3 regions of the Paenarthrobacter sp. CAP02 genome follow, and region 2 is predicted to be linked to each of the others. Evidence: riboswitches for the same ligand, from Rfam matches in the RefSeq annotation. Region 2 holds a riboswitch; each other region holds the start of a gene.

Region 1 (10,286 bases), on a different contig from region 2:
TGCTGCTGGTCCTCGGGCTCGGAGCCGGCGTCCTCCTGGTGCTGCCGGTGGGTGGCGCTGACGTGCCGATTGTCATCTCGCTCCTGAATGCCTTTACTGGCCTGGCTGTCGCGGCGTCGGGCCTGGTGCTGGGGAACGTCCTCCTGGTCGTTGCCGGAACACTGGTGGGAGCGTCCGGCACCATCCTTACCCGCGCCATGGCATCGGCCATGGGACGCAGTGTTGCCGGCATCATGTTCGGTGCCTTCAAAGGTGGCTCCACCGCCGGTTCCACCGCACTCAGCGAACGGCCGGTCCGCTCCTCCAGCGCGGAGGACATCGCAGTGCTGCTCGGCTACGCGCAGCGTGTGATCATTGTTCCCGGGTACGGACTCGCCGTCGCGCAGGGGCAGCACACCGCGGCGGAACTTGCCTTGGCTTTGGAGGCCCGGGGGATCGACGTCGACTTCGCGATCCACCCTGTTGCCGGGCGCATGCCCGGACACATGAATGTGCTCCTCGCCGAGGCCAACGTTCCCTATGAGTCGCTGAAGGAAATGTCGGACATCAACTCCGAGTTCAAAACCACGGACGTCGCGCTGGTGGTGGGTGCCAACGACGTCGTGAACCCCGCGGCTAAGACCACGTCCGGATCGCCTATTTATGGAATGCCCATCCTGGAGGTGGCCGACGCCCGGCAGGTGGTGTTCCTGAAACGCTCCATGAGGCCGGGGTTCGCAGGCGTCGAAAATGAGTTGCTCTATGAACCGCAGACCACGTTGCTGTTCGGGGACGCGAAAGACTCGCTGACCAAGGTGTTGGGCGCCGTAAAAGCACTCTGATGAATGCGGACAGCATAAACGCGTCATTTATGCGCCGTTGATGGCACACGTCATGTACAGGAACTGTGTACACCAGGCTAGGAGTCATCGAGTGAAAGACCGTGGGAACGAATCGTTGTTTGGATCACGCCTCGAAACGGCGCGGGGAAAGCGGGTGTCCAACTGGAAACTGCTGGTGGGCCAGGCCGTCCAGATCTGGCGTGGGAACGAGATCGTTGACCAGGGCCAGGTGGAGGCCGTCACGGCTGACGGCAACGTCCTGTGGCTGACCCAACGGGGAGCGATCGGACGCCGGATGGTCACGAAGGAGCGGGGCGCGGGCCTCTGGGTCCAGCTCATGAACTGACCCCAGAGGCTCGCCCCGTGCGCTCGCCGTCGGGTATTCCGGGCCGTCCGTCCTCGCCCTAAGCTGGGCGTACCAGCCCAAAGCCTTAACTGAGAGGTTGCGACATGACCGTGAAACTCAACAAGAAGGCCTTCGAGCACGCCAAGGCCCTGATCCGTGATGGCAAGGTGGCCAAGGACACCCGGGACGACTGGAGTGAGCATGCCCCCTCAACCAAGGACGAGAATGCGTTCCTGGACAAGCATGGCCATGCCGAGTACTCCAAGTGGTTCCTCGGTGTCGACGACGAACACCCGGATGACCAAAAGGGCCACTACAAGTTCCCCATCGGAGACTTCACAAAGATCCACCGCTGCGGTGTCATCGCCGCCGAAAGCCGCGCCGGCCAGAACGATTACGATGACATCCGCGATGCCCTGGGAAAGTTGCTGGACCGGATCGACAAGGACTAGCCGGCAAGCAACCTGCCCCATGCGGGGTCAAGCAGCGGCGCGCCGGCCAGCCTCAGGGCGTGCCAGAGGGTGACCGCCACGGAATCGAGAACGGGTACTCCGGTGCGGGCCTCCACCTCCGCCGTGATGTTTGCGCCGTAGAGGTTGGTGACCGTCGTTAGCGGCTGTAGCTGCGGGTGCCCTGCTCGCGTGAGTGATTCTTGAGGTGGCTGGCGAGAGCGTCGCCGTGGGTCAACTGCGGGTGGTGCCCGGCGCCCGGCACCACAATCAGCTCGACGTTGGGAAGGGACTTGAGCTGCCCGGACGCATCGGCGGCGAGCGGGTCCTCGCTTCCCGTGATGATCCGGACCTGGCCGCTGAACCGCCCCAGGGCGTCCTGGAGTTCGCTGCGCCACTGCTTGGATCCCGTCAGGGCGAGATGCTGGGCCACCCTCGTGGCACTGCTTCGCTTGAGGTCGGCCATGCTGGATCGGAGGGCATCCGAGCTCGCATCCGTGCCGGTGAGTTGCTGTGACAACCTTGCCGGTCCGACGCGTCGCAGGAAGAAGCTGACCAGCGGCCGAAGTCTGGACAACGCGGGTGTCGCCCTCTGGAGGAAGAACGGCGCGATCAACGTGAGGGACCGGACCTTCTCAGGCGCCAGGTCTGCTGCGACCACTGCTGCAGCGGCACCGATCGAATGGCCGATAAGGTCCACGGGTTCCCCTTCCAGCAGGGCGGGCAGCCACCCTTGCCAGTCCTGAACGCCCGCTCCTCCGCTGAGTCCGAGTCCGGGAAGGTCCACGACGCGTGCCCCGATGTCAGCTGCCACTCCGGCCCACGTGTCTGCGTTGACCGGCAGGCCGGGAAGGATCAGCCTGGTGGACCCGGCGACGCCCAGTTCGAATGTCCGTATGCCGCCGACGTCCACGAACCTACGGTCCTTGGCCATGATGGCCCCAAACCGATGCGCGGCCAGGTAATCGGCCCACCGTTCCACGGACAGCAGCACGTCCGGCATCCGGATTCCGTGTTTGTCGGCGAAATCGATTGCCGACTGCGTTGGATAGCGGTCGGAGGACATGAAGGTAAGCGTCTCGGGATCTGCCTTGGTGATCCGCTCGGGGAGCCGCCTGATGACCCCAACCGGCAGCCTTAGCCGTGGGACCTTCGCGCCAAGATGCCGGCCGACATGCGTGAGCAGGTCCGCCAGTGGCGGGGTGGCGTCGTCGAGAATCCAATAGGCGTTGCCCGCAGCAGCCGGGTCGACCGCGGCAGCCGTCATGAAAGCCGCAAGATAGTCGACCGTAACGACCGGGAGGAACGTCGTTTCGCCTCCTGGCAACGCCGCAACGCTGCCTTCCCAGATCTGTTCGATGGTGGTGGGCAGCCCGATGAGTTGGTCGGATTCCCCGGTCACGCTGTCGCCGATCAGGCTGGACGGGTTGACGACTGTCCAGGGGATTCCGCGTTCCATGGCCAGGGCCTGGAAGATCGCGTCGGATTCCACCTTTGAGGCTTCGTAGGCTCCAAGTTCCTTGTAGGCCGCAGCGCGGTAATCCTCTGACCATGGAATGGTGGTTGGGTCCTGTCCGCCGACGCGGTAGCCCGACACATGGACGACGCGCTGCACTTTGGGGAGATCCGCGGCGAAGTCCATCAGCTTCTCGACGATGCCGACGTTCGCGCTGCGTGCCTCGTGGGCGGTCATTCCGAACCGGTAGGTCCCGGCGCAGTTGTGGATCTCGGTGACGTCCGGGAATGCCGAGGGGCCTCCAGTGACGATCCCGGGGGACTCGAAATCGACGATCGTCGTGTTGATGCTCCGTGTCAGGCCGTGCTCCCGCACCCATCGCTCGACACGGGCGCCGGACTCGGCGGTCCGTACAGCCGCCGTGACGTTCGCGCCAGCCAGGGCCAGGGCCAGGACGAGATGCCTGCCAACCAATCCGGAGGCCCCGAAGACCAGGGCGTGGCGGGGGTCTTCAAGTGTTGTCATCGGGTCCTCCCAGTGGTCCCGAGGCGGTGGTTGATGAGCTCTGCTACGACATCAGCGGCCGAAGCCAGGGGTTGGGTGTCCTGCATGGCGCGGGAGACGATCACCGCACCTTCGATCGTCGACACAATGACCGTCGCCAAGGACCGCGCCTCCTTTGCGTCAATGCCGCTTGCTTCGAGCAGCGCGGACGTCGGTACGATCCACGACTCGAAGGCAGTGGCACATGCCTGCCGCAGCCGCTCGCTCTCAGCGCCCATCTCCAAGGTGACGACGGAGACAGGGCAGCCCAGTTGGAAGTTGCTCCCGCTGACGATCGTCGCCAAAGCCTCAATGGCGGCGCGGGCAGCTTCAGCCGGGCCGCCCGCGGAAGATGCCGCCTCCGCGATCAGGGCTTGGAATTGCGTCGCGGCGAGGTCGACCGCTGCGACTCCCAGGTCCTCCTTCCCGCCGGGGAAGTGGAAGTAGACAGACCCCTTGGGTGCGGCGGCGTGTTCGATCACAGCGTTCAGGCCGGTGCCGCTGTAGCCGCTGGTCTGGATGAGCTGCAGCATGGACTCTGTAAGCCGTGCCTTCGTCAGGTTTCCTTTGATAGCCATAGGGAAATAATAGACCGGTCTATATATTTTTGTAAATCCGCGAAGCCCCACGCAAAAACCCGGCCCCCTCGTGTGAGGGAGCCGGGTTTTGGGTGGAGCTACTTTTAAAGGCTGTGCTGGCCCTAACGGACGGGGTCGGAGCCGAGCCCGGGGTCGAGCGCGGAAGCGGTACCTGCGTTGCGGGCAGCGGCTGCGTCCTTGAGGAGGTCGCGGATTTCGGCGAGGAGTGCCGTATCTGCGGGGAGCGGCTCTTCCTCGGGTTCCTCGGTGGAGAGGCGGTCCTTGACCAGGGAGTTGATCTTGTTCATGGGCGCCACGAAGATGAAGTAGACCACGGCAGCCGTGATGACGAACGTGACCAGGGCGGTCAGGACGGCCCCGAAATCGACGAACGTGGCGGGGTTGTTTTCCCAGATCTTGAAGCCCAGGCCTTCGGCGTTCATGCCACCGGCCGCGGCGATGACCGGGTTGATGATGTGGGTGGTGAAGGCCCCGACGAGTGCGGTGAAAGCACTGCCGATCACCACGGCGATGGCCAGTTCGATCACGTTGCCGCGAAGGATGAAGTCTTTGAAACCCTTAAACATGGAGTGTCCTCAGCTCGGGTGCGGATGTCTGCCTCAGCAGTGAACAAACTACCATCCCCATGTTTCAACCCGGTGTAACGGGGTAGGGGAGTGCATCACGCGCGCTCCCCTGCCCCGTCACGACCTCAGCCAAACAGCGACCGGGTGTGGTCGTTCAGGAACATTCCGCGGGGATCGAATTCGCGGCGGACCTGGAGGAAAGTGTCGAGCTCCGGGTAGAGGCGCTCCAGCCGGCTGCGGGTCATGAAGTGGATCTTCCCCCAGTGTGCCCGGGGCTCGAATTCCTGGAGCACGCGGCGTTGGTGCGCCGCTTGCTGGGCCCGGTTTTTGATTATGAGCAGAGCCAGGACGGCGATCTGATCCTGACCCTGCGGACATATTTGGACTCCCAGCGTTCCTGGCAAAAGACGGCTGCGACGTTGTTCGCGCACCGGCAGACCATCATCTACCGGATCCGGAAAATCGGTGAGTTGACGGGGCTGGACATGGGCGAAACGTCCACGGTTGCGCAGTTGTGGTTCGCGCTCCAAATCCATGAGGCCATGCATCAGTAGTCACAGCTTGCTTGCGCTTTTTCAAAATAACCCGCTATGGTGTGAAGCGTGTCACTCACGTGATGCAACGCTTTTGATCTGCGGCGGGAGAGTCCTGCCGGTACATCCAGTCAGGCGCCGTAGGAGCAAATCCTCCCCAGGAATCTCTCAGGCCCATGTACCGCCGCGGTTAGGCAACTCTGGAAAGCAGTCCGGGAAACCGGGCTCACCGACGGTGCAAGCAGGCAACCATTCCTGCGGAATCTCTCAGGTCCAATACAGAGCGGGGAGGAACCCACATCATCGTGGCGCTCAACGGGCGCCTGAATCATGGAGTTCCTCTTGACTGTACAATCAACCCCCACCGCGTTCGCGGACCGGCATATCGGCGCCCGCCGCCAGGTCGATGTTGACACCATGCTCAAGGCCATCGGCTATGACTCTGTCGATGGCCTGGTGGACGTTGCTGTCCCAGATTCCATCCGCCAGGACACTGCGCTGAAGTTGCAGGACGCCCTCACCGAGGTGCAGGTCCTCACTGAGCTGCGCAAGCTGGCTTCCAAGAACAAAACTGCCGTGCAGATGATCGGCCAGGGCTACTACGACACCGTGACCCCGCCCGTCATCCGCCGCAACATCCTCGAATCCCCGGCTTGGTACACGGCCTACACCCCGTACCAGCCGGAAATTTCCCAGGGCCGCCTCGAAGCGCTGCTCAACTTCCAGACCATGGTCCAAGACCTCACGGGACTTCCCGTGGCCAACGCCTCGCTGCTGGACGAAGCTACCGCCGTTGCCGAGGCAGTGCTGCTCATGCGCAGGGCGAACAAGGCTGTGAAGGACGGCAAGACAGTCCTGGACGCCGACCTCCTCCCGCAGACCATCGCAATCGTGAAGGGCCGCGCCGAGGCGCTGGGTTTTGAGGTCGAGATCGCGGACCTCTCGGCTGGCCTGCCCGACGGCGACATCAACGGTATCGTCCTGCAGCAGCCGGGCGTTTCGGGCCGCGTTTTCAACCACGCCCCGGTGATCGCCGAAGCCAAGGAACGTGGCGCCTTGGTCACTGTCGCGGCAGATCTGCTGGCGCTCACCCTCATCACGCCCCCGGGCGAACAAGGTGCCGATGTCGCCGTCGGAACTGCGCAGCGCTTCGGCGTCCCGCTGTTCTTCGGCGGCCCGCACGCCGCGTACATGGCCGTCCGCGAAGGCATGGAGCGCACGCTTCCAGGCCGCATCGTCGGCGTCTCCAAAGACAACGCGGGCGTTCCGGCCTACCGCTTGGCCCTCCAGACCCGCGAGCAGCACATCCGGCGCGAAAAGGCCACGTCCAACATCTGTACAGCCCAGGCATTGCTGGCCATCGTGGCCTCGATGTACGCCGTCTACCACGGCCCGGAAGGCCTGAAGTCGATCGCCGAAACCGTTCACGGTCACGCACGCACGCTGGCGACGGCTCTGCAGGCGGCCGGCCGCGAGCTCGTGACCGAGGCGTTCTTCGACACACTCACCGTCCGCGTCCCCGGCAAGGCTGACAAAGTCATCGCCGCCGCCGAAGCCCGCGGCATCAACCTGCGGTTCATCGACGCCGACACCGTGGGCGTCTCCATTGATGAAACCACGACGCCGGAGGTCCTCTCCGCCGTTGCCGTCGCCTTTGGTGCCGGTCCGGTGAAGGACGCGGCCGGATTCGAGCTGCCTTCTGACGTGGTCCGGACAAGCGACTTCCTGCAGCACCCGGTGTTCAACACGCACCGTTCCGAGACGCAGCTGTTGCGCTATATCCGCAAGCTGTCCGACCGGGACCTCGCGCTGGACCGCACCATGATCCCGCTGGGTTCGTGCACCATGAAGCTGAACGCGACCGCTGAGATGGAAGCCATCTCCTGGCCGGAGTTCGCCTCCATCCACCCCTTCGCGCCGGACCACCAGACGGCCGGCTGGCGCGAACTGATCGAGGACCTGGAAGCGGACCTGACCGAGATCACCGGCTACGACCAGGTCTCCATCCAGCCGAACGCCGGTTCCCAGGGAGAGCTCGCCGGGCTCCTGGCAATCCGCGGCTACCACCTCTCCCGGGGTGACGAGCAGCGCACTGTCTGCCTGATTCCCGCTTCCGCGCACGGCACCAACGCTGCCTCCGCAGTGCTGGCCGGCATGAAAGTGGTTGTGGTGGCGACGGCTGCTGACGGGACCATCGACCACGCGGACCTGACCGCCAAGATCGAAGCCAACAAGGACGTGCTGTCCTGCATCATGATCACCTACCCGTCCACGCACGGTGTGTACGACGCCGACGTCGTTGAGGTGTGCGACGCCGTCCACCATGCTGGCGGCCAGGTGTACGTCGATGGCGCGAACTTGAACGCGCTGGTTGGTTTGGCGCAGCCGGGCAAGTTCGGTGGCGACGTGTCCCACCTGAACCTGCACAAGACGTTCTGCATCCCGCACGGCGGCGGCGGTCCCGGTGTTGGACCCGTTGCAGCAAAAGCCCACTTGGCTCCGTTCATGCCGGGCGATGCCAACAAGGCAGCCCACGAACCGGGTCATGGCGTGGCGATTTCCGCTTCGCGCTACGGATCCGCTGGTGTGCTGCCGATCTCCTGGGCTTACGTGAAGCTCATGGGTGGGCAGGGCCTCACTGAAGCCACCAAGTCGGCGCTGCTGGCCGCGAACTACGTTGCTTCCCGGCTGGATGAGCACTTCCCGGTCCTCTACACCGGAGAGGGCGGGCTGGTGGCGCACGAGTGCATCCTGGACCTGCGCGAGCTGACGGCCCGCACCGGAGTCACGGCTGAAGATGTGGCCAAGCGCCTCATCGACTTCGGCTTCCACGCCCCCACCCTCGCCTTCCCGGTTGCTGGGACGCTGATGGTGGAGCCCACCGAATCCGAAGACCTTGCCGAAATCGATCGTTTCATCGAAGCCATGATCACCATCCGTGCCGAGATCGAGCAGGTGGCCAGCGGTGATTTCACTGTCGAGGAGTCGCCGCTGCGCAACGCGCCGCACACCGCTGCCGCCGTCGTAAATTCCGACTGGGACCGCCAGTATCCGCGCGAGCAGGCCGCCTTCCCCGTCCACCACCTCAAGCAGGACAAGTACTTCCCGCCAGTGGGCCGCATCGACGGCGCAGCCGGCGACCGCAATCTGGTGTGCTCCTGCCCTCCGATCGAATCATTCGAGAACTAAAGGATCCCGATCATGACTGAGAACTACACGGCTCTGTACGAGCAACACAAAAAGGCGGGTGCCTCCTTCACGGACTTCGGTGGCTGGCAGATGCCGCTGAAATACGAGTCCGAGCTCGCCGAGCACCACGCAGTCCGCAACGCCGCTGGCCTGTTCGACCTCTCTCACATGGGCGAAGTCTGGGTCACCGGGCCGGAGGCTGCAGCGTTCCTGGACTACGCGCTGGTGGGCAAGCTGTCCGCGATCGCAGTGGGAAAGGCCAAGTATTCGCTCATCTGCGACACCGACGGCGGCATCATCGACGACCTCATCACGTACCGGCGCCCCTCGCCCGAAGAAGGCGTGGACCGGTACCTGGTGGTTCCCAATGCGGGCAACGCCAAGATCGTCGCGCAGGCACTTCGCGAACGTGCAGCCGGATTTGACGTTTCCGTGGAGGATGCGTCTGCCGAAACCTCACTGATCGCCGTGCAGGGACCCAACTCCGAGGGCATTCTGCTGGAGCTGGTCCCCGCCGAACAGCACGCGCTGGTCACCGAGCTGAAGTACTACGCAGCCGTTGACGTGAGCATCAACGGGCAGGACCTGCTGCTGGCACGCACCGGGTACACCGGCGAAGACGGCTTCGAGATCTATGTCCCGAACGTCGACGCTTCCGTACTGTGGGAAGCCCTTCTTGAAGCCGGTGAAGGCCAGGGACTCATCCCGGCAGGGCTCGCCGCCCGCGACTCCCTGCGCCTCGAAGCCGGAATGCCCCTCTACGGGAACGAGCTCTCCCGTCACATGAATCCCTACGCCGCCGGACTGGGACCCGTGGTTTCCCTGGCCAAGGAGGGTGATTTCGTGGGCAAGGAAGCGCTCGCCGCGATCAAGGCTGCGGGTGTCGGAGCCACTCTCGGCCAGAAGCTCGTGGGGCTCAAGGGAGCCGGCCGTCGTGCCGCCCGTGGGCACTACTCGGTGCTCAAGGACGGTTCCCTGATCGGTGAGGTGACCTCCGGGCAGCCCAGCCCGACGCTCGGTTACCCGGTCGCGTTGGCGTATGTCGACGTCGAACATTCCGTCGTTGGCACTGTGGTGGACGTCGACCTGCGCGGTAAGGCCGAGCCGTTTGAAGTCGTGCAGCTGCCGTTCTACAAGCGCACCAAGTAGCCCGGATCTTCGGGACCGCCGACCTCTGCATGCTCGGTCGCACGGGCGCCCGCTGGGCGGACGCGACGCTCCCTTGGACGCATGCTGCCGGTCGCCGGACCCGAACCGTTGTGGATGGTGGCACTGTTTGAACCCCTAAGCGCTGGTTGATGTGTCAACCTGCCGCGAGTGATCTTGAAAGTTTCAGTTAGTGAGAGAAGGAATCTTATGAGCAAGGTAGTTGCTGAATTGAAATACTCGGCTGAGCACGAGTGGGTTGCCGCCGATGGTGGCGGGCCGGTAGGCATTGGGATCTCCGCCGTTGCTGCGGACGCCCTGGGCGACATTGTCTACGTTGACCTGCCCGAGGTCGGTTCCACCGTGACCGCGGGGGAGACCTGCGGCGAGGTGGAGTCCACCAAGTCGGTGTCCGATCTGTACTCGCCCGTCACCGGCGAGGTCACCGAAATCAACGACGCCGTTGTTTCCGACCCCGCACTGATCAACAACGATCCCTACGGTGCAGGTTGGCTGTTCAAGGTGGCCGCCACCGAGGAAGGGCCGCTTATGTCGGCCGAGGAATACGCTGCAACGAACGGTGGAGAACTGTGAACCTTGTAACTGTCACTGAATACCAGCAGGTTGTATCGGCGTCG
Region 2 (10,286 bases):
CCATTCAGGATCGTCGGTGAGGTAGCTTTCCCATGTGGTGCGGCGCCAGAGTCCCTTGGGGTGTTCCTGGTCTTTCCAGAAGTTGTAGTAGAACCCGCCGCGCTTGGAGACCATGGCAATGCGGTCCGTTGAGTCCAGGACCTCAAGGATTCCGGCTTCGACGGCGGAGTATTCAGCGTCCTCAAGCAATTCTTCGGTTCGCGCGTTCTGTTCCCGGACCCATGCAAGCTGCTCTTCGCCATGGATGTCTTCGAGCCAGATGTTTTCATCCGTGGGTTCAGGCGCAACCTCAGCGGCGTGGCGGGGACGGCCGGGCGCGGCCATATTCCCGGGAAGTGGCGTCTGATCAGCTTCTGTGGTGGTCATTGCCCCATCCAAGCAACACTTTTCAACAGTAAGCAAGTCACGCAGAAGTTAGGCTTGAGCGTGGCTAAATCCGAAACCAACCGTGTTGCCCTGCTGGGGGCTGGCCCCCGGGGCACCAGCGTCCTTGAGCGGTTGCTCGCGAATTGGGCTGCCGGGGGTCATGCTGTGCGCGCGTCGGGGGCCACCCTGCACATCGACGTGGTGGATCCTTTCCCCGCGGGTTCGGGCCACGTGTGGCAGCCGGGGCAGTCCCGGCTCTACCTGATGAACACCCAGTCGTTTTATCCGACGCTCATCCCGGAGGACCCTGAGCTCGCTCCTCCGCTGGCCGGTGGTTCGTTCGACAAATGGCGCGAGGCCCGGCGTCATGATGGCTTGGGACTGGACGACGCCGAAAAGGCGGAGCTTGCCACGCTCGAATCACACGACTTCCCCAGCCGTGCCCTGTATGGGCGGTACTTGCGCCAGACCCTGGATGGCTTGCTCGAACGGCTGCCCGACGGCGTCGAGGTCACGTTCCATGAGACCTCCGCCGTCGCGGCGCGACCGGTGAAGGACGGAACCAAAGACGCGTTCGACGTCGAACTCGCCAACGGTGCGATCCTCACCGTCGGTTCCGTGGTCCTCGCGCTGGGTCATGTCGAGTCCCGGCTGAATCCCGAGCAGAGGTCTTTCAAGAGCGCGGCGGAGGAGCAAGGACTGCTCTATTTTCCGCCGGCGCCACCCGCCGACGTTGACTGGGAGGCGGTGCCGGATAACGAGCCGGTGCTGATCCGCGGAATGGGATTGAACTTCTTCGACGTCATGGGACAGCTGACGGAGGGCCGCGGCGGGAAGTTCGTCGAGGCCGGTTCTCCGGGGGCAGGCGTGTTGGAGTATCGGGCATCTGGCCGGGAACCCAGGATTATTGCTGCCTCCCGGCGGGGCACCCCTTACCGGGCCAAGGCGGGGCTGGCGGGTTACTACCCCAGCAGCATCACGATGCGCTACCTGACCGAAGACGCCGTGGACCGGTTTCATGCGGCCGGAATCCAGCCCGGTTTCGACCACGATCTTTGGCCGCTGCTGCACCGTGATGCGCTGTGGGCGTATTACTCAACGCTGGCCCGCTCACAACCCACTGCGATCAAGGACCCCGCGCAGTTCCTGGCGGACCTCGAGGACGCACTCCAACCGCACGCGCACACCACGGCGAAGTGGGAGAACGATGTGGGCGATCTCGTGGAAAAGCACGTCGTCGCGTCCCGTCGGCTGAATCTTCGCGGGCTTGCCGCGCCGCTGGCAGGGCGTACTTTTGCGTCCAGGCGGGAGCTGGACGCGGCCATCACGGCATACCTCGATGATGATGCGCGCCGATCGGCTCTGGGCGAATCGGACCCTGTGAAGATGGCCATCGGTGCACTCCACACCGGTCGGGCAATCCTGAAATCGGTGGTGGCCGATGGCGGCATCACCGACGAATCCTGGTTGGCAGGGCTTCGCGGCTGGTTTGAGTCCTTCGTAGAGGGGCTGGCCAGTGGGGCGCCCGCGCTGCGTTCGGAGCAGCTGGCCGCCCTGGCGCGGGCCGGCGTCGTAAGTTTTGTTGGCCCGGACCCGAAGTTCAGTGTGGACCGGAGTGCGAAACTGTTCCGTGCGGTTTCGCCGTGGGTGCGCGACGCGCCGGTGGAAGCCCGGACCCTGATCGAGGCGATGTCGCCTGCCAACAGGGTTGGCATCAACCTCTCTCCGCTGCTGGAGCAGCTCATGGCTGACGGGTTGGTCCGAACCAAGATCATGATGAGCGTCGAAGGTACCCCGATGCAGACCACGGGTTTGGACGTCGTGCCACATCCGTACCGGCCCTTGGCGGCGAACGGGGCGGTCACCGAGAACCTTTACGTGCTGGGCCTGCAGTTGTCCGCCTCACAGTGGGGCACGGCCATCGCGGCGGAGGCCCGGCCCCGAACCGGGCAGGCCTATGCCAGCGGACAGCGGACCCTGCGGGACGCCGACGAGATTGCGCGTAGCATTCTGGCCCGCTGAGGACTCAGGTTTGCAGTGCCGCCCGGCCTTCGTTAGTGTGTGAGCTGCATCACCGAACTGGTGGTGCGCGCTTTTGATCCGCGGCGGGAGAGCCCTGCCGGTACATCACCACAGGCGCCGTAGGAGCAAACCCTCCCCAGGAATCTCTCAGGCCCATGTACCGCCGCGGCGAGGCAACTCTGGAAAGCAGTCCGGAACGCCGGGCTCACCGAAGGTGCAAGCAGGCCCACGCCTGCGGAAACTCTCAGGTCCATCTACAGAGCGGGGAGGAACCGAATCTTGTGGCACCCAGTGCCGCCTGAACGATGGAGTTCCTTTGACGATTCAGCGCCCACCTTCAACCGGTACCGATTCCCCGCATCTTGAGCGGCAACTCAGCAACCGCCACATCCAGCTCATCGCCATCGGCGGAGCCATTGGAACAGGCCTTTTCATGGGCTCCGGCAAAACCATCTCAGCCGCCGGCCCGTCCGTCATCTTCGTGTACATGATCATCGGCTTCATGCTGTTCTTCGTCATGCGTGCCATGGGCGAATTGCTGCTCAGCAACCTGAACTACAAATCCTTCAGCGACTTCGCAGCTGACCTCCTGGGTCCTTGGGCCGGCTTCTTCACCGGTTGGACGTACTGGTTCTGCTGGGTCATCACGGGAATCGCGGACGTCATCGCGATCGCGGGTTACTCGCAGGAGCTGTGGCCTTCCCTTCCGCTCTGGGTGCCGGGTCTCATTACCATCGGCATCCTCCTGCTACTGAACCTGGCAACGGTGAAGGCATTCGGCGAAACCGAGTTCTGGTTCGCCCTCATCAAGATCGTCGCCATCGCGGCCTTGATCATTGTTGGCCTGTTCATGATTTTCAGCGGCTTCCAGTCCGACGCCGGACCCGCCAGCTTCACCAACCTCTGGAGCCATGGAGGTTTCTTCCCGAACGAATTCATGGGCTTCGTCGCCGGATTCCAGATCGCGGTCTTCGCTTTCGTAGGCATCGAACTGGTGGGCACTACTGCGGCCGAGGCCAAGGACCCGGAAAAGAACCTGCCCAAGGCCATCAACTCGATTCCCATCCGCGTGCTCCTCTTCTACGTGGGCGCGCTGATCATCCTCATGTCCGTCACGCCATGGACCCAGTTCGCTGCCGGTCACAGCCCCTTCATTGCCATGTTTTCGCTGGCCGGCCTGGGTGCAGCAGCCACCATCGTCAACCTGGTGGTCCTCACGTCAGCCATGTCCTCAGCCAACTCCGGGATCTACTCCACGTCCCGCATGGTGTTCGGCCTGGCCCAGGAAGGCGATGCCCCCAAGGTCTTTGGCGCGCTCTCCGGACGCAAAGTACCCCGCAACGCACTGTTCCTGTCCTGCGTCCTGTTGCTGTCCGGCGTCGTGCTCATGTACGCCGGCCAGGATGTCGGCAAGGCGTTCGACATGGTGACCACCGTGTCAGCTGTCTGCTTCGTCTTCGTTTGGTCGATCATCCTGGCCAGCTACTTGGCTTTCCGGAAGCGCCGCCCACACCTTCACGAGTCTTCGGCGTTCAAAATGCCCGGCGGAGTGGCCATGGTGTGGGTGGTGTTCGCATTCTTTGCCTTCGTGCTGTGGACGCTGACCACCCAGCCGGACACGCTCGCAGCCCTGCTCGCAACGCCGCTGTGGTTCGTGATCCTTGGGATTGCGTGGGCGGTACTCCGGCGCCGCCCAACGCACCTGGCGCGGTACGCGGCTTTCCAGGCTGAGCTGCGCAGCGATGCTGCCAAGGTCCAGGATCCGGAGCCGGCAAACAAGTAACCACACGACAGGCCCCCAACGATTAACTCGTGGGGGGCCTGTCTTTGGGTCATGCTATGAGGTGCTTAGCCCCTCAGGCACTTTTGGTACTGCAACCATTCGATGCCGTACCGCAGCCAGCCAACAATGTCGTACCACTTGGACGGCTTGGTGGGCGGGGTGCACTGCGGCGGGTTGGGGCCGCTCGCGGCCACCTTAACCAGGGCCTTCACTACCGTTCCGGACTCGACGGCGGTGAGCACCAAGGTACCGGTACCTGCGGCCGCCGTGGCGGGAACCTTCACGTTGACGGACGCCGCACCGGCGGTCACCGGAACATCTCCAAGAGCCACGGAGGCGCCCTTGGCATCAACGAAGACAGCCTTCAATGAGGTGTTCGCCGGGCTGCCAATGGAGGTCAGGTTCAGCTTGGAAACCGTCAACGTCACGGACTCGCCGCCCTTGACCTCGGCAGCGGTGGAGTTTGCCACAGCAACTGAGCGGCGTGCGAAGTCCGGCGAGACCGGGTTGTGCGTCTGGAGGTACTTGATCCAGGCGTCACGGTCCACCAGGCCCGTGTCCTTCGTGTTGCTGCCCTCCTTGAAGACCCGGAAGTTGTCACCGCCTGTTGCCAGGAAGCTGAAGGTACCGATCCTGTACTGCTTTGCGGGGCCGATCACAGCGCCATTGACCCAGATGCCGGTAATCCGGTCACCCGCAGGACGGGCAGCATCGTAGGTGTAGTTGACGTTCTTGGACACCCCCAGCTGCTGGTACGGGCGGCTTGGTACGGTACCGTCCGGGTTGGTCTGCCACTGCTGCTCCAGGAGCGTTTTGAACTGTGCACCCGTCAGGGACGTGGTCCACAGGTTGTTCACGAACGGCAGGACCGCGTTGGCCTCGGCGTAGGTGATGGTGCCATCCGGCGCGTAGTACAGCTCGTTGCGCAGGCCGCCGGGGTTGACGACGCCGATTTCCGCCGCGCCGAGTTCGGGCGCCTTGAGCGTGTCCACCAGGGAGTCCGCTACCAGGTTGCCCAGCGTGGATTCGCTGGCGCGGTCGTCCCGCTTGGGGGCGCCTCCGGCAGGGTCCGGGGTGAATGCTGTGGTGATATCGGCGGTCACGGCACCCACGGCCTGGTTGCCGATTTCAGCAGCCTGGGCCAGGGCCTTATCCACGATGGTTTTCACTGCGGCCGCCCGCGGGTAGGCCGCGACGAGGCTTTCAGCGGTTTCGGTGGTCCTGTCCACGACTGCTGCCTTGTAGGCGGTGACGGACTTGGTTGCCGTGTCGACGGTGAGCGTTACGCTGCCCACGTTCTCGCCGTAGTTGCCGGTCTGCACGATCGGGCGGGTCTTGCCGGTGGGTTGGCGGTTGGCGTCAAGTACGGGCGCGTCCCAGGCGTACTCCTTGTGGGTGTGCCCGGTGTAGATGGCAGCTACGTCAGGGGTGGTTTCGTTGACGAGCTTGGCGAACGGGCCGCCCGCGGCAACTTCCTGTTCCAACGTGGCGCCCTCGGGGGTACCGGAAGCGGCGCCGTCATGGTTTTCGACGATGATAAGGTCCGCCAGCTTTTCGGCCTTGATCTTCGCAGCCACCCGGTTGATGGCGTCCACGGGGTCGCCGAACTCAAGATCGGTGATCCCCGCGGGGGTTACCAGGGAAGGAACTTCCTGGGTGACCGTACCGATGACCGCTACCTTCATGCCGTTCATGTCCAGGACCTTGTACTCCGGCAGGACCGGGGTGGTGGTGCCCTTCTGGTAAACGTTGGCGCCCAGGTAGGCGAACTTTGCGTTGTTGCCTCCGGCGATGACGCGGTCGCGCAGGTCTGACCAGCCGCCGTCGAACTCGTGGTTGCCCACAGCGGAGGCCTGCAGCTCAAGTGCGTTCAGGACGTCGATGGTGGGCTGGTCCTTCGCAACCGAGGATGCGAAGAGGGAAGCGCCGATGTTGTCGCCTGCGGAAATGAAGGCAGTCGCGCCGGGCGCTGCTGCTGCACGGAGCTTCTCAACCGTTCCGGCAAAGAGCACCGTGTTGGCGTCGATCCGGCCGTGGAAGTCGTTGATGCCCAGGAATTGCAGGTCAACGGTGGCCGGTGCGTCCGGAGTCAGGTTCAGGCCCACCACCACGGGATCGTGGTCGCTGGCCCGGAACTCGTCCGGGGCATAATAGTTGGTCAGATTGTTGTTATACCGGCTGTATTCCAGCGCCACTGACTCCACGGAGTTGATGTTCCAGATGTCGGTTCCCGTGACCACCTTGTGGGCTGCCGGGGACGCCAGGATGTGGTCGAGGGAGCCCACCATGCCGCCGAACAGGTAGGAGTGCTTGCCGGTGCCGACCTCAAGGTCGGTGTACCCTGCGTCGGTGAGGACGTTGATGGGGTCCTCCTTGGAGTAGGCGTTGAAGTCGCCGATCAGGAAAACCCTGTCAGTGCCCTTGGAAGCCTGGAGGTCCTTGGAAAAAGCGAGCAGGGATTCGGCTTGCTTGGTGCGGGCAACGTTGGAGGCGCCCTGGCCCTTGTCGGTGTCGTCCGGGGTCGCTGCGGAGCCCTTGGACTTGAAGTGGTTCACGATCGCGATGAATTTCTTGTCATCGCTGCCGCCAACCGGCTTGAACACCTGCGCCAGCGGCTTACGGGCGCTGGCAAAAGCCACGGTGTCGTTGTGGATGATTGACTCGCCGACAGGTTCGGCCGTGGCTTTTTTGTAGATGAAAGCGGTGCGGATCATGTCTTCATCGCTGAGCGGGGGAGCGTTCGCTGGTGTGCGCACGTAATCCCACACGCCGGGAGTCTTGACGTTAAGGGACTCCACGAGCTTGGACAGGGCGTCGTCGCGGTTCTTGCCGAACTGGGCCGAGTTCTCGATCTCCTCGAGGGACACGACGTCGGCGCCCGATTTGGTGATCGCGGCAACGATCTTGGCCTGCTGGCGCTCGAAGTTCTCTGCGTTGGCAGCGCCGCGGGCGTTGCAGCCCTCCTTGACGGTGATCGGGTTGCCGTCGCGGTCGGTGTAGAAAACACAGCCAGTGAGTTGGTCACCCGTGGTGGGGAAGTAGTTCAGCACATTGAAGGAGGCCAGCTTTAGACTGCCACCCACGTCTGCAGGACCTTCGGGGCGGGTGGAGGTGAAGGTTGCAGGCTGGACGGACGCGGCGTTTGCGGGGCTCAGCGCCGTCAGCGGCTGGAACTTCCACGAATTGTTCCCGTACCCCAGGATGACATCGGTCTTGAACGTGGCGGGCGAACCGACACGTACGGGGTCCGAAGGGGTCAGGTAGGGCAATTGCTGGGCCTTAGTGGCGGCGTCCTTGAGGAAGTTGGTGGACGCGCCGTCGTCGAGCTTGATGCCGCGCAGGGCGTTATCTGCCACCACGGCGGCATACTCGGGGGAGCCATAAGCAGCCACCGCCGTCGGCTGGACCAACGGGGACTTGCCGGCCGCGAGGCCGATCTCGCCGTACTGGTTCAGGGAGTAGTTGTCAGTCACCGTGAAGTCACCCTGGGGTGAGACAAGCATGCCTTCGAGGCTTTCGCGGGCGGCCTCGTTCGCCGGCAACGCGAACGGCGTGGCCTTGACCTCGGGTGCCGCTTCGGCGAGCTTCTTCAGCCCCGCGGCTTCCACTGTGATCTGTGTTTGGTTGGCAAATTCGCTGACCGCGCCGGTGAGTTCCAGGTAGTCGCCCGGCTGGACCGTGGCCGCCGTCGTGGGTGAATAGACGAACAAAGCGTCCGACGCCGTCCTGGCCGCCCCTGCGGCGTCGCCGCCGGTGCCGGGGGTCTGGACGTAGTAGCCGTTGAACCCGCCGGTGGCGTAAACGGCGGTGACCTTGCCGCGGGTGGTTACCGTGCTGCCGACTAACGGGCTGGCCGTGCCGGTGCCTTGTATTTCCGCGATGGTCTTGATACCCGGTTGCGGCCCAGGATCGGTGGGCGGCGTGGTGCCAGCCGAAGGCGTGGGGGTGATGGTGGCGCTGAGGGTGAAATCAGCGGCATTGGAATCGGTGTCAACGCCGTTGGTCCGGTTGAGGCTCTTGACGTCTGAATTGCTGGCGGGAGCCGTTGCAGGCGCAGTCTCAAAAGTGTTGGACGTTCCGTAACCCAAGAGATCGGCGATGGCGGCGTTGGCCGTCACTGAACCCGCGGGAATTGGGGACACGGCGGTGCTCTGCTTCGCCAGGACCAGTGTCCCGGTGGTTCCGCTCGGGTTCAGGGTTCCGGAAGCCTGAACATCCGGCGTGGGGAGGGCCGGCGCCGTAGAGGAGGCGCTGTTGCTGGCCCCTTGGACCAGGAAGTAGCCCTTGGCCGGGATGCTCCCTGTCAACGGAGTGATTCCCGTCGGTGCTGCGGTGGCGGTGCCCGACCGGTATTGCAAGGACCAGCCAGCCAAGCTGACGGGCGCGTCGGAGGAGTTGTAGAGCTCCACGAATTTGTTCTTGAAGGCCGCGCCGCTGCTTCCGCCGCTGAGATAGGCCTCGTTGATGACCACCGGCGATGTGCCCGCCGGCGTGGCGGGATCGTCCGCCGCCATGGCCGGGACAGCCGTCAACGGGGCTGCAAGCAACCCTGCCGACAAGGCCGTTCCTGCCAGTAATTTCCAATGGTGTTGGTGCATCCGCTCTAACTTTCATTAGGGAGCCCTGTATGGCCCTGTGGACGACGCCCACCTTCTTGTGAAGTGGGCGCTGTTCCCGGAAGTTACTCCGGGGTAAAGCTGCCTCAGACGTAGCAGAACACGAACGGATGAATGGGAAGTGGACCAGTGGTGGCCGGAGAGTGCCCCCACTGGCCTTCTTTACTTGGCGGCGCCCTTAAGGGTCCCGGACGTAGCTGCGCCGGACGCGCCGCCGATCAGGCAGACGATCTCGCGGTCATCGGCCTTCCACGTATCGGTAGTGGGGTAGAAGTAGGTCAGTTCCAGGGTTGATGAATCATAGGGCACGCCCACGAAGCCTGCGAACTCGGAACCGCAAAAGTCTTCGGATTGCTTCTCCACCTCGGACTGCAACAGATGTTTCGGTGGGTTTTCCGGACTCGTCCCGCTTGGCGTCCCCGCTGCTGATCAGCGAACAACCCGTCAGGGCCAGGGTCGCCAGGCCCAACACGGCGGTGGCTTTGATGGTTTGCGAAAGGTGCTGCAACTCAGGTCCTCGTTCCCCAAGGACCGCAGGAGGAGATCGTGGATGCCCACTCTGCGGCCAAACAATGAGGGACCGGTCAGGGCACCAACGCCGAACGATCCCCCAGGATCGGCGGTGGGCGGGTGGAGCCGGGCGCCCCTGGGTAGGAGGCGCCGGGCACCACCCGGAAATCAAAAGTCTAAGCGGACTGGCCCAGGTCCTGGATGACCTTGAATACTGCGCCGGTGGGATCAATGAGCGTCGCCAGGCGGCCGAACGGTGTTTCTTCCGCGGCATGCATGACCGTTGCTCCCAGGGCGAGGGCTTGCTCTACTGTGGCGTCGGTGTTCTCAACCGCGAAGTAGACGCTCCACATGGACGGTACTTCGTCAGAGAGTACGCCGGCGGCATCCATGATGCCCGCCTTCGCGTTGTCTCCTGCGCCCAGGGTGGTGTAGCGGAACTCCGGGGTATCACTCATGACATTCGTGTCCCAGCCGAAGACTTTCTGGTAGAAAGACACGGCTGAGTCGTAGTCCTTGGCAAGGAGTTCGTGCCACGCCGGTGAGCCCGGTTCTGCAGCTACTTCGAAACCCTTCATCTGACCGAATTGCCAGGCACCGATGGATGCGCCCGAGGAATCGCCGTACATGGCCATGCTGCCTTGCTCCGGAACATCCATTGGCTCCATGTAGACCTGGCCGCCGTTGGCCGCTGCGGATTCCGTGGTGGCCTTGATGTCATCCGTGCGCAGGTAGGTGGACCAGAGGTCCGGCATGGCACCCATGTCAGCTCGCTTCTGCATGATGCCGGCAACCAGCTTTCCGTCCTTGGATGCGGTGATGTAGCCGCCGTACGTCTCCTCATCGCCGGCTTCGTACGTCCAGCCGAAGAGGGCGTTATAAAACTCCTTGGCTTTCTCTGTATCGGACGTCATCAGATCGATCCAGCACGGTGCGCCGGGGGTGATGTCAGGCGTAGGCATAGGTCAGGCTCCTGTTGTAGTTCCGCG
Region 3 (10,286 bases), on a different contig from region 2:
GAATCCGGTCATCGAAGTGCCAGGTACCTTCCCGGGCCAGCGGGTTCAGTTCCTTGCCGTTAATGTTGACCCCCACGATCGCCGCGAGCTTCCGGGAAACCCGGAAACGCACGGAGAAGTGGATGTAGTCCAAAAGTGTCGTCGTCGCCGACGGACTGGGCAGCTCAAGGCGTGCCCGCAAAAAATCCCTGTCGTATCCCCCGCTCATGGATACAGCATGGCACTAGGCACCGACAGTAAACAGACTCAGCATTCGACGACGTTGACGGCGAGGCCGCCCATCGCTGTTTCTTTGTATTTGTGGGACATGTCCTTACCCGTTTCACGCATGGTCACGATCACCTCGTCCAACGAGACCCGGTGCGTCCCGTCACCCCACAACGCCATCTTCGCCGCGTTGATCGCCTTCGCCGCAGCAATCGCATTCCGCTCGATACACGGAATCTGCACCAACCCGCCAATCGGATCACACGTCAACCCCAGGTTATGTTCCATCGCGATCTCCGCAGCATTCTCCACCTGACCCGGGGAACCACCCATCACCTCAGCCAACCCCGCAGCCGCCATCGACGACGCCGACCCGACCTCACCCTGACAACCCACCTCAGCACCCGAAATGGACGCCTGCTCCTTGTACAACACACCCACCGCACCGGCAGCGAGCAGGAACTTCACCACCACATCGTCCTTATCAGCCTGGGTCGCTTTATCCATGCCCGGGGCGTAATTCAACGCGTAATACAACACCGCCGGAATGATCCCCGCAGCACCATTGGTCGGAGCCGTCACCACCCGCCCACCAGAGGCGTTCTCCTCATTCACCGCCAACGCGATCAGGTTCACCCACTCCTGCCAGTACTTCGGATCGTTCCGGTCCTTGTCCTCCTTCAGGAGCCGCTCCAACCAATCCGGCGCACGACGACGGACCTTCAACCCACCCGGCAACACACCCTCACGCTGCAAACTGGTTTCAACACAAGCCTCCATCACAGCCCAAATATGCAGCAGACCCTCCCGGATCTCCTCCTCGGACCGGGACGCCCGCTCATTGATGAACATGATGTCGCTGATCCCCAAACCCTTGGACGCGCACCGGCCCAACAACTCCGCCGCCGTCCGGAACGGCAACGGCAACTCCTTCTTCGACTCCTCCAACTCCGCCTGCGCCGCGGACTCCTCACCCTCCCGGACAATGAACCCGCCACCGACCGAGAAGAACGTCGCCTCTTTGAGAACATTCCCCTCGGCATCGGAGACAGCGAACTTCATCCCGTTCGTATGCCGCGGCAACACCGTCAACGGATGCAAAACCATGTCCTCCACCGCATAATCCAGCAGCACTTCGCCGGCCAGGTTCAGCTTCCCCGTCTCCGCAATCGACGCCAACCGCTCCTCCACCTCATCGGGAAGGATCAACTCCGGCTCGTAGCCCTCCAAGCCCAACAGGGTCGCAGTGAACGTCCCATGCCCACGACCCGTCGCCGCCAACGAACCGTACAGGTCCACCCGCAAGGACGCCACCGAATCAAGGACACCAGCGTCCTTCAACTCCTGCGCAAACACCGCCCCGGCACGCATCGGGCCCACCGTATGCGAACTCGACGGGCCAATGCCCACGGAGAACAAATCGAAAACACCAACAGCCATAGCCGTGATTCCTTCATAAAAACTTGAGATGTCCCGGCAGATGGTCCTGCCGGATGGCCGCTACCGCTTGTGGCGGAAGTCAACCGAAGCACGACGCCGGATGGCCCCCAAAGGCGGCAACCCGGCGTCGCAATTTTTCAGTTACTAATTACCACGCTACGCCCATGGAGCTCGCGTGGCGGGATACCTAGGACAGGTCTCCGCCATTCTTGGAGGCGTATTCCTCGGCGGAAAGCAGCGGACCGTCGGACTCGGCGGCCACCTTGAACAGCCAGCCTGCACCGTAGGGATCGTTGTTGATCAGTGCGGGGTCGGAAACAACTGCGTCGTTGATTTCGGTGACCTCGCCGGTGACGGGCGAGTACAGGTCGGAGACCGACTTGGTGGACTCGACTTCGCCACAGGTCTCGCCTGCGGTCACGGTTGAACCGACCTCGGGGAGGTCAACGTAGACAATGTCGCCCAGGGCGTCGGTGGCAACCTCGGAGATACCAACAGACACCGAGTTCCCTTCGCCGCGGGAAACCCACTCGTGTTCGTCGGAGTACTGAAGTTCGGGCGCTACTTTGGGCATTCTGTTTCCTAACGTGTGGTGAATGAAAAACTGGCTACTTTTGGCGCTTGTAGAACGGCAGGGCAACGACCTCGAAAGGCTCGGCCTTGCCGCGCAGGTCGACGTCCAGCGCAGTTCCAACTTCGGCGAACTCGACGTCGACATACGCCAACGCTACCGGGTAGCCGAGCGTCGGGCTGGGCTGGCCGGAGGTCACTTCGCCAACAACCGCTCCGTCCTTCAGGACCGGGTAGTGGCTGCGTCCGGCACGGCGCCCCAGGCCCTTGAGGCCAACGAGCTTGCGGCCGGTGGTGGACCCGGCCCCGTCCGCCTTCAGGGCAGCCAGGGCTTCCTTGCCCACGAAGTCGCCTTCCTTGGACAGCGCAACCACGGGCCCAAGTCCTGCGGCGAAGGGGTTGCCCTCACGGGAAAGTTCGTTGCCGTAGAGGGGCATGCCCGCTTCGAGCCGGAGGGAGTCGCGGGATGCGAGGCCGGCGGGGATGAGCTCGCCGTCATCCGCGACTGCGGCAATGGCCTGCCACAGGGCTGCCGCGGATTCGTTGGGCACGAAGATCTCGAAGCCGTCCTCGCCCGTGTAGCCGGTGCGTGCCAGAAGCAGGTCCTGGCCGCTGCCGGCCACCAGGAACGTGACCTCGACGGCGGCGTAATACTTCAGTTCCGTGACCAGGGAGTGCTGCTCGGCAGGCACGAGCCGCAGCAGGATCGATTCCGCAAGGGGACCCTGGACGGCGATGAGTGAGGTTTCGGCGGAGGCGTCCTGAACCACGACGTCGAATCCGGCGGCCCGTTCGGCAAGGGCGTCAGCCACTACCTTCGCGTTGCCCGCGTTGGGGACTACAAGGAACTTGTCCTCACCGCGACGGTAGGTGATGAGGTCATCGATGATGCCGCCGTCTTCCTGGCAGATCAGCGAGTACTTGGCCTTGCCGTCGGCCATGGCCGAGATTTTGCCTACCAAGGCGTAGTCGAGAAACTCGGCAGCCTGAGGGCCGCTGACCCACACCTCCCCCATGTGGGAGAGGTCGAACAGGCCTGCGGATTTGCGGACGGCGTGGTGCTCAGCCAGCTCCGAGGAGTACTTGAGCGGCATTTGCCAGCCACCGAAGTCGGTGAAGGAGGCGCCGAGTTTCTTGTGCTCTTCGTAGAGGGCCGTGTAGTTCTCAGTCATTTTCCGGAACCCCCTAGTTCTCGAAGTCTTCGATCGGCGGGCAGGAGCAGACCAGGTTGCGGTCTCCGGCTGCGCCGTCGATGCGGCCAACGGGCGGGAAGTACTTGTCCTGCTTGAGGTGGTGGACCGGGAAGGCAGCCTGCTCACGCGGGTAGGCGCGGTCCCAGTCGGAACTTACGACGGCGGCTGCCGTGTGGGGCGCGCGGCGAAGCGGGGAGTCCTGCACGGAGAAGTCACCGGCAGCGACCTGGTCGATTTCCTTGCGGATGGTGATCATGGCTTCGATGAAGCGATCGATCTCCACGAGGTCTTCGGACTCGGTGGGCTCCACCATCAAGGTCCCTGCAACCGGGAAGGCGAGCGTGGGGGCGTGGAAGCCGAAGTCAATGAGGCGCTTGGCCACATCTTCAGCGGTGACGCCGGTCTTGGCCGTCAGTTCCCGCAGGTCCAGGATGCACTCGTGTGCCACGAGTCCGCCTTCGCCGGTGTAGAGCACCGGGAAGTGGTCGTTGAGGCGGGACGCGATGTAGTTCGCAGCGAGCAGTGCGGACTTGGTTGCTTCGGTGAGGCCCTGGCCACCCATGAGCTTCACATATGCCCAGGAGATCGGCAGGACACCGGCGGAACCAAAGCGGGATGCGGAAATCGGAACGTCGTTGCCTTCGGTCCAGGAAGCCGCATCGCCCGGCATGAAGGGTGCCAGGTGTGCCTTGGCAGCAACCGGACCAACGCCCGGTCCGCCACCGCCGTGCGGGATGCAGAAGGTCTTGTGCAGGTTCAGGTGCGAGACGTCGCCACCGAACTTGCCCGGCTGGGCAAGGCCAACAAGGGCGTTGAGGTTGGCACCGTCGATGTAGACCTGGCCGCCGGCTTCGTGGATGGCGTCGCACACTTCGCGGACGTCGGCATCGTAGACACCGTGCGTGGACGGGTAGGTGATCATGATTGCCGAGAGGGCGTCGCGGTTGGCCTCGATCTTGGCCTTGAGGTCAACATGGTCGATGGTGCCATCCGGCGCGGTGGCAACGACCACTACCTTCATGCCCGCAAGGACTGCAGAGGCAGCGTTGGTGCCGTGGGCGGAAGCCGGGATGAGGCAGACGTTGCGCTGCTCGTCACCGTTGGAGAGGTGGTAGCCGCGGATCGCGAGGAGCCCGGCGAGTTCACCCTGGGAACCGGCGTTCGGCTGGATGGAGACCTGGTCGTAACCGGTGATCTCGGTCAGCTGCGCCTCGAGGTCGGTGATGAGCTCACGCCAACCCTCTGTCTGGGAGTCCGGCGCGAACGGGTGGATGGAAGCGAACTCCGGCCAGGAGATAGCTTCCATTTCAGCCGTGGCGTTGAGCTTCATGGTGCACGAACCCAGCGGGATCATGGTGCGGTCCAGCGCGAGGTCGCGGTCAGAGAGCTTGCGGATGTAACGCAGGAGCTGGGTTTCCGAGCGGTGGGTGTTGAACACCGGGTGCTGCATGAAGCCGCTGGTGCGCTCAACGGAGGACTCCAGCGCGAAGCCTTCAACGGCTTCAGTGACCGAAGCGCCGAAGACGCTTGCGACGTCGGCGACAATCGCCGTCGTCGTTGTTTCATCCACCGAGATGCCAACCGTGTCGGCGTCGACGCCGCGCAGGTTGATGCCCTTGGCCTCAGCTGCGGCCACCAGCTCGGCAGCCTTACCCGGAACGCGGACCGTGATGGTATCGAAGAACGAGCCGTGGAGGACCTCGACGCCGGCAGCCTTCAGGGATGCGGCCAGGGTCCGGGCGTGGTTGTGGGCGGTCTCCGCGATCGCCTTCAGGCCTTCCGGGCCGTGGTAGACGGCGTACATCGAGGCCACGATGGCCAGCAATGCCTGGGCGGTACAGATGTTGGACGTAGCCTTCTCGCGGCGGATGTGCTGCTCGCGGGTCTGCAGCGCCAAGCGGTAGGCGGGGACACCGGCGTCGTCCTTGGAAACGCCTACCAGACGGCCGGGCATGGAGCGCTCCAAGCCCTTCTGGACGGCCATGTACGCGGCGTGCGGGCCGCCGAAGAACAGCGGAACGCCCAGGCGCTGGGCGGAGCCGACGGCGATGTCGGCACCCTGCTCACCCGGAGGGGTGATGAGCGTGAGGGACAGGAGGTCGGCGGCGACCGTGACCAGCGCGCCGCGCTCTTTGGCTTCTGCAATGACGGCGGAATGATCGAACACACGGCCGGAAACGCCGGGCTGCTGGAGGACGACGCCGTTGATGGCACCTTCCGGAAGACCGGCGCTCAGGTCAGCGACCTCAACTTCGAAGCCGAGCGCTTCCGCGCGGCCCTTTACGATCGCAATGGTCTGCGGCAGGCAGTCGGCGTCGAGGACGGTCTTGCCGTCCTGGGCGGACTTGTTCTTGTTGGCGCGGCGCATCATCAGCACGGCTTCGGCCACAGCCGTTGCTTCATCCAGAAGGGAAGCGTTGGCGATGGGCAGGCCCACCAGGTCCTGGACCATGGTCTGGAAGTTCAGGAGTGCCTCGAGGCGGCCTTGCGAGATTTCCGGCTGGTACGGGGTGTAGGCGGTGTACCAGGCCGGGGATTCGAGGATGTTGCGGCGGATCACCGGCGGCGTGACGGTGTCGTAGTAGCCCTGGCCGATCATCTGCACGGCGGTCTTGTTCTTCGAGGCAAGCTTGCGCAGCTCAGCAAGGACTTCGACTTCGCTCAGGGCGTTCTGCAGGGTGAGGGCGACGTCCTGGCGGATGTCGTTGGGGACGGCGGTGTCGACCAACGCGTCAACGGTGTCGTAGCCCACGGACTTGAGCATGGTCTCTATGTCGGCCTGGCGGCGGGCGCCAATATGCCGATCAACGAAGGTGGTGGAGGCAGAACTAACCGTCACGAAGGAACTCCATTACTTGGGCGGCGTTTGGGTACGCCACAGCGGTTGGGTTCCTCCCCGCTCTGTATTGGACCTGAGAGTTTCCGCGTTGTTGGAACAACATCGCTTGCACCGTCGGTGAGCACAGCACTCTATTCACCCTTCGGTGGTCAGAGCGCCTGCTGCTTTCCAGAGTTGCCTTGCCGCGGCGGTGCGTGGGCCTGAGAGATTCCTGGGGAGGGTTTGCTCCTACGGCGCCTGCATCACGTGCTTGCAGGACTCTCCCGCCGCAGATCATAGGCATGTTCAGTTGTAGCGCGACCCCGGATCAAGGCAGGCCACAAGGGTTAATTGTCCTACGTGCGGCGCGTCGCCGCAAATGGGATGATGCGCTATTTCCGCAGCCGCTCCAGCACTCCGAGCAGGATCTTGATGTCGGCTTCCCGGCCGTCGTCGCCGGCCTCCTGTCCGCCCTCGAACATTGCGTTGAAATACAGTCCGTCGCCCATGTAGCTAACGGCCTTCGCTACCTCGGGTCCCACATCCTTGGCCAGCACATCGAGCCACTGCTTTTGGATTCCGGCAAACCTGCGGCGCGTTTCTTCGTGGGCAACCTCAGCCAGCCGCGTAGCAGCGACGAAAGCGCGGTCCATCGGCGTCCCGGCCCACAACGACGTCCGGATGAAGTAGGCAGCGGCGCCGTCCGGCGCGGCCCTCATCTGCTCAATGTCCTGTACTGCCAGTTGGTCCAGGCGTTCCAGGAGGGCACTAATCAGCGACTCCTTGTTCGGAAAGTGGTACAGCAAACCGCCCTTCGAGACGCCCGCACGCTTGGCAACTGCATCGAGCGTGGCGGCCCGCTCCCCTACCTCTATAAGGAGGGCTTCGTAGGCATCCAGGACGGCGTCCCGGGCAACTGGTTTTCGTGGCATGAGTACATCATTCCCTAAAGGTTTGCTGAGGATTAATTTGAAACTATACCGTCTGGACGGTACAGTAAGGACATGTTCTCGCCGTCCTCCACCCAAGCTCCCCGTTCAGCTCGTCCCGTCATGGGCCCTGCACCGTGGCGCGACTGGACGGCCCTGGCACTCCTGATGTTCCCGGTACTGCTGGTGGCCGTCGACAACACCGCGCTCACCTTTGCCCTGCCCGAGATCGCCCGATCCCTCGATGTCGGTGGTGTGCAACTGCTCTGGATCGTCGACGCCTACCCCTTGGTCCTGGCCGCGCTGCTGGTCTCCATGGGCAACCTCGGCGACAGGATCGGACGACGGCGGCTGCTTCTGATCGGCAGCACAGGCTTTGCTGCGGTTTCGGCTGCTACGGCGTTCGCGCCTTCCGCGGAATGGCTGATTGCCGGACGCGCCGCCCTTGGCGTTTTCGGCGCCATGCTGATGCCCTCGACGCTTTCCCTGATCCGCAACATCTTTACCGACCCCAACCGCCGCCGGCTCGCAATTGCCGTGTGGGCGGCCGGGTTCTCAGGCGGTGCTGCCCTCGGGCCGATCTTCGGCGGTTGGCTGGTGGAACACTTCTGGTGGGGCGCCGTCTTCCTGGTGGCAGCCTTCCTGCTGCTGCCGCTGCTTGCCTTCGGTAGGGTGCTCATCCCTGAGTCCAAAGACGCGAACCCGGGCCGGGTGGATGTCCCCAGCATCGCTTTGTCCATCTTGACCATGGCTCCGTTTGTCTACGGCATCAAAGAATTCGCAGTGCACGGCTTTGGGGCATCAGCCGCGGCGTTCATGCTTTTCGGCCTGGTGATGGGTGTCCTCTTCGTCCGACGCCAGCAGAGGATCGACAGCCCGATGCTGGATGTCAGCCTGTTCAAGAACAAGGTATTCAGTACGGCAATCGTTGCCAACGTACTTTCCCTCTTCTCCATGACCGGCTTCATCTACTTCTTCGCCCAGCACCTGCAATTGGTTGAAGGCCAGTCCCCCATGGAGGCGGGTATCGCAATGATCCCGGCCCTGCTGGCAACAGTCATCGCCGGACTGCTGGTGGTGCCCCTGGTCAAAAAGGTCCGGCCCGGTTTTGTGGTGGCCGGAGGGTTGACGCTCAGTGCCGTTGGCTACTTCGTGGCGGTGGTGGGCGACCACGGCAGCGGCCCCGTGTTCCTCCTGTCGGCTCTCACAGTTCTTGCTGTTGGGGTGGGTGCGGCGGAGACCATCTCCAACGACCTCATCCTGGCCTCCGTACCGGCTGACAAATCCGGGGCAGCATCAGCCATCTCGGAGACCGGTTACGAGTTGGGTTCGCTGTTGGGAACGGCTGTCCTTGGTTCCATCCTCACCGCCTCCTACCAGCACAACCTGGTCATACCGGACGGCGTATCCGGCCACGCCGCCGAAAAGTCCGGGGAAACCCTGGCCGGTGCCGTTGACGTTGCTTCCACGCTCCCAGCGCCCTTGGCTGAAGCATTGACGGCCTCGGCACGCGTCGCCTTCGACTCCGGCGTCCACATCACTGCGGCGATTGGGCTGGTACTCATGGCCGGAGCGGCAGCCCTTGCCGCCGTCGTACTCCGGCGTGTCCCCAAGGCGCACTAGCCGAGGCTACGCAAGGAGGCCGGGTCGCTGAGCGGCCCGGCCTCCTTCGCGTCAGTGTCTAAACGGCGCTGTTGAGTGAGGTTCCCAGGCCAAAGCCGCGGGTGATTCCACCCGTGGTTGCCGCGGCAAGGGATGAAAGATAGTCATTGCGGCGGCGGGCTGTGATGCGCGATTCCGGTTCGAAAACCTGGTCGGGCGAATCGGCGTAATGGGCAGCCAAGCCGTCGCGCATGAGACGGATCCCCTCGGCACGCTGCTGCGAGACGGCGGCGTGCGTGGAACCCAGCTCCTCGGCAAGCTCCTTCACGGACCGTCCCGCGAGATAGATTTCCTGGACCACGAAGCGCATTTTTTCCGGGAGGGCATCGACGGCGGCACGGAGGTACTTGATCCGCTCATCGGCCAGGACAGAGTGTTCCGGGGATTCGGTGGGGGACGCAACCGTGTCCGCCACCACCTCATCCAGTGACGTCAGCGTCCGGGATGCGTCCACCAGGGCAGCTTCAACATGGCTGCGCTCGACACCCAGGGCCGAAGCCATCTCGGCGACGCTGGGACCCCGTCCCAGCATGCTGGTCAAGGTCTCCTGGACGCCCAAGGTTTCCTTGATCCGCTTGCGGGCCGACCGCGTAGCCCAATCTCCGGCTCGCATCTCGTCCGCGAAGGCACCTACGATCCGGCGGCGCGCGAAAGCACCGAACGGAACACCGAGGTCCGGATCGAAGGAATCAGCAGACGTTATCAGGGCAACGGCACCGACAGAAGCAAAATCATCGCGCGATAAATGCGACGCGCGCGCGCAAAGGTCAGAGACCAGGTAACCAACGAGCGGAAGGTGCTGCAACACCAGCTCGTTGCGCTGTTCGCGATTCAAAAGTGAGTCCCCCCATGAGACCGGATTATTGAGTTGCAAACCCGACTTCTTTGCCGTTTCGCCGATGTCCAGAGACCAATCAGAGCATCGTTGTTGAGCGTTCAATCAGGTACGTATTCAGTGAACATACCACCTCAAAAGCTCCCTGCGTGTACGCTCGACAGAAGTAAAGATAAACCCTGCCAAATTGTGATTTTGGCGGGCCATAAAATGAATTGGGGAACCGTGGGGGCGGACGAGCTATCGGCAACGCTGTGGCGCGAACGGAGGCAGCTGGATTTCCTGCTTTTCCTCCTCGAAACACAGCTCCTGCACCTCCGGGCAGGCAACTGGCACCGGTTGAACTTCACTGCGGCCGAACTCGAAAAAGTCCTGGAAAATCTGCGTTTCGAATCCCTCGCACGCGGGGTGGAGGCCTCGGCCCTGGCAGCCGAATGGAAAGCCCCGGATCAATCCACCCTTCCCTCCCTTATTTCGCTGGCGCCCCCTGGACTGTGGCCCGAGCTCCTTGACGATCACTGCCGGGGATTGACGGCATTGTTGGCAGGAATTGACCTTGCCGCTGCCCGGAATATCGAGCTGTTGAAAGCCCCGCCGGACGAGGCCGGGATACCGTCGTTGGCATCGGGCAC

The links. A riboswitch is a leader RNA that binds a small molecule or an ion and turns the genes downstream of it on or off. The one in region 2 is predicted to bind glycine.
Region 1: linked by a shared signal. The riboswitch ahead of gcvP (aminomethyl-transferring glycine dehydrogenase) and the one ahead of cycA (D-serine/D-alanine/glycine transporter) in region 2 are both predicted to bind glycine.
Region 3: linked by a shared signal. The riboswitch ahead of gcvP (aminomethyl-transferring glycine dehydrogenase) and the one ahead of cycA (D-serine/D-alanine/glycine transporter) in region 2 are both predicted to bind glycine.

Annotation. Positions count from the first base shown of each region.
Region 1 covers NZ_JBEEII010000001.1:272,724-283,009, reverse strand. The annotation lists gene ABHM97_RS01440 (NAD(P)(+) transhydrogenase (Re/Si-specific) subunit beta) at 1-821, shown strand, start outside; gene ABHM97_RS01435 (hypothetical protein) at 913-1,167, shown strand; gene ABHM97_RS01430 (hypothetical protein) at 1,272-1,619, shown strand; gene ABHM97_RS01425 (alpha/beta fold hydrolase) at 1,777-3,597, opposite strand; gene ABHM97_RS01420 (TetR/AcrR family transcriptional regulator) at 3,594-4,193, opposite strand; gene mscL (large conductance mechanosensitive channel protein MscL) at 4,316-4,780, opposite strand; gene ABHM97_RS01410 (D-arabinono-1,4-lactone oxidase) at 4,906-5,025, opposite strand; gene ABHM97_RS01405 (PucR family transcriptional regulator) at 5,029-5,334, shown strand; glycine riboswitch at 5,409-5,507, shown strand; gene gcvP (aminomethyl-transferring glycine dehydrogenase) at 5,656-8,502, shown strand; gene gcvT (glycine cleavage system aminomethyltransferase GcvT) at 8,515-9,651, shown strand; gene gcvH (glycine cleavage system protein GcvH) at 9,859-10,242, shown strand; gene glyA (serine hydroxymethyltransferase) at 10,239-10,286, shown strand, end outside.
Region 2 covers NZ_JBEEII010000005.1:54,919-65,204, reverse strand. The annotation lists gene ABHM97_RS10225 (prolyl oligopeptidase family serine peptidase) at 1-366, opposite strand, end outside; gene ABHM97_RS10220 (FAD/NAD(P)-binding protein) at 427-2,388, shown strand; glycine riboswitch at 2,463-2,561, shown strand; gene cycA (D-serine/D-alanine/glycine transporter) at 2,705-4,171, shown strand; gene ABHM97_RS10210 (ExeM/NucH family extracellular endonuclease) at 4,237-8,769, opposite strand; gene ABHM97_RS10205 (hypothetical protein) at 8,950-9,150, opposite strand; gene ABHM97_RS10200 (VOC family protein) at 9,474-10,259, opposite strand.
Region 3 covers NZ_JBEEII010000002.1:580,704-590,989, forward strand. The annotation lists gene ABHM97_RS05520 (DNA/RNA non-specific endonuclease) at 1-208, opposite strand, end outside; gene ABHM97_RS05525 (L-serine ammonia-lyase) at 247-1,647, opposite strand; gene gcvH (glycine cleavage system protein GcvH) at 1,835-2,221, opposite strand; gene gcvT (glycine cleavage system aminomethyltransferase GcvT) at 2,256-3,389, opposite strand; gene gcvP (aminomethyl-transferring glycine dehydrogenase) at 3,403-6,249, opposite strand; glycine riboswitch at 6,302-6,426, opposite strand; glycine riboswitch at 6,428-6,525, opposite strand; gene ABHM97_RS05545 (TetR/AcrR family transcriptional regulator) at 6,621-7,160, opposite strand; gene ABHM97_RS05550 (MFS transporter) at 7,233-8,780, shown strand; gene ABHM97_RS05555 (sigma-70 family RNA polymerase sigma factor) at 8,839-9,654, opposite strand; gene ABHM97_RS05560 (flagellar protein FlgN) at 9,865-10,286, shown strand, end outside.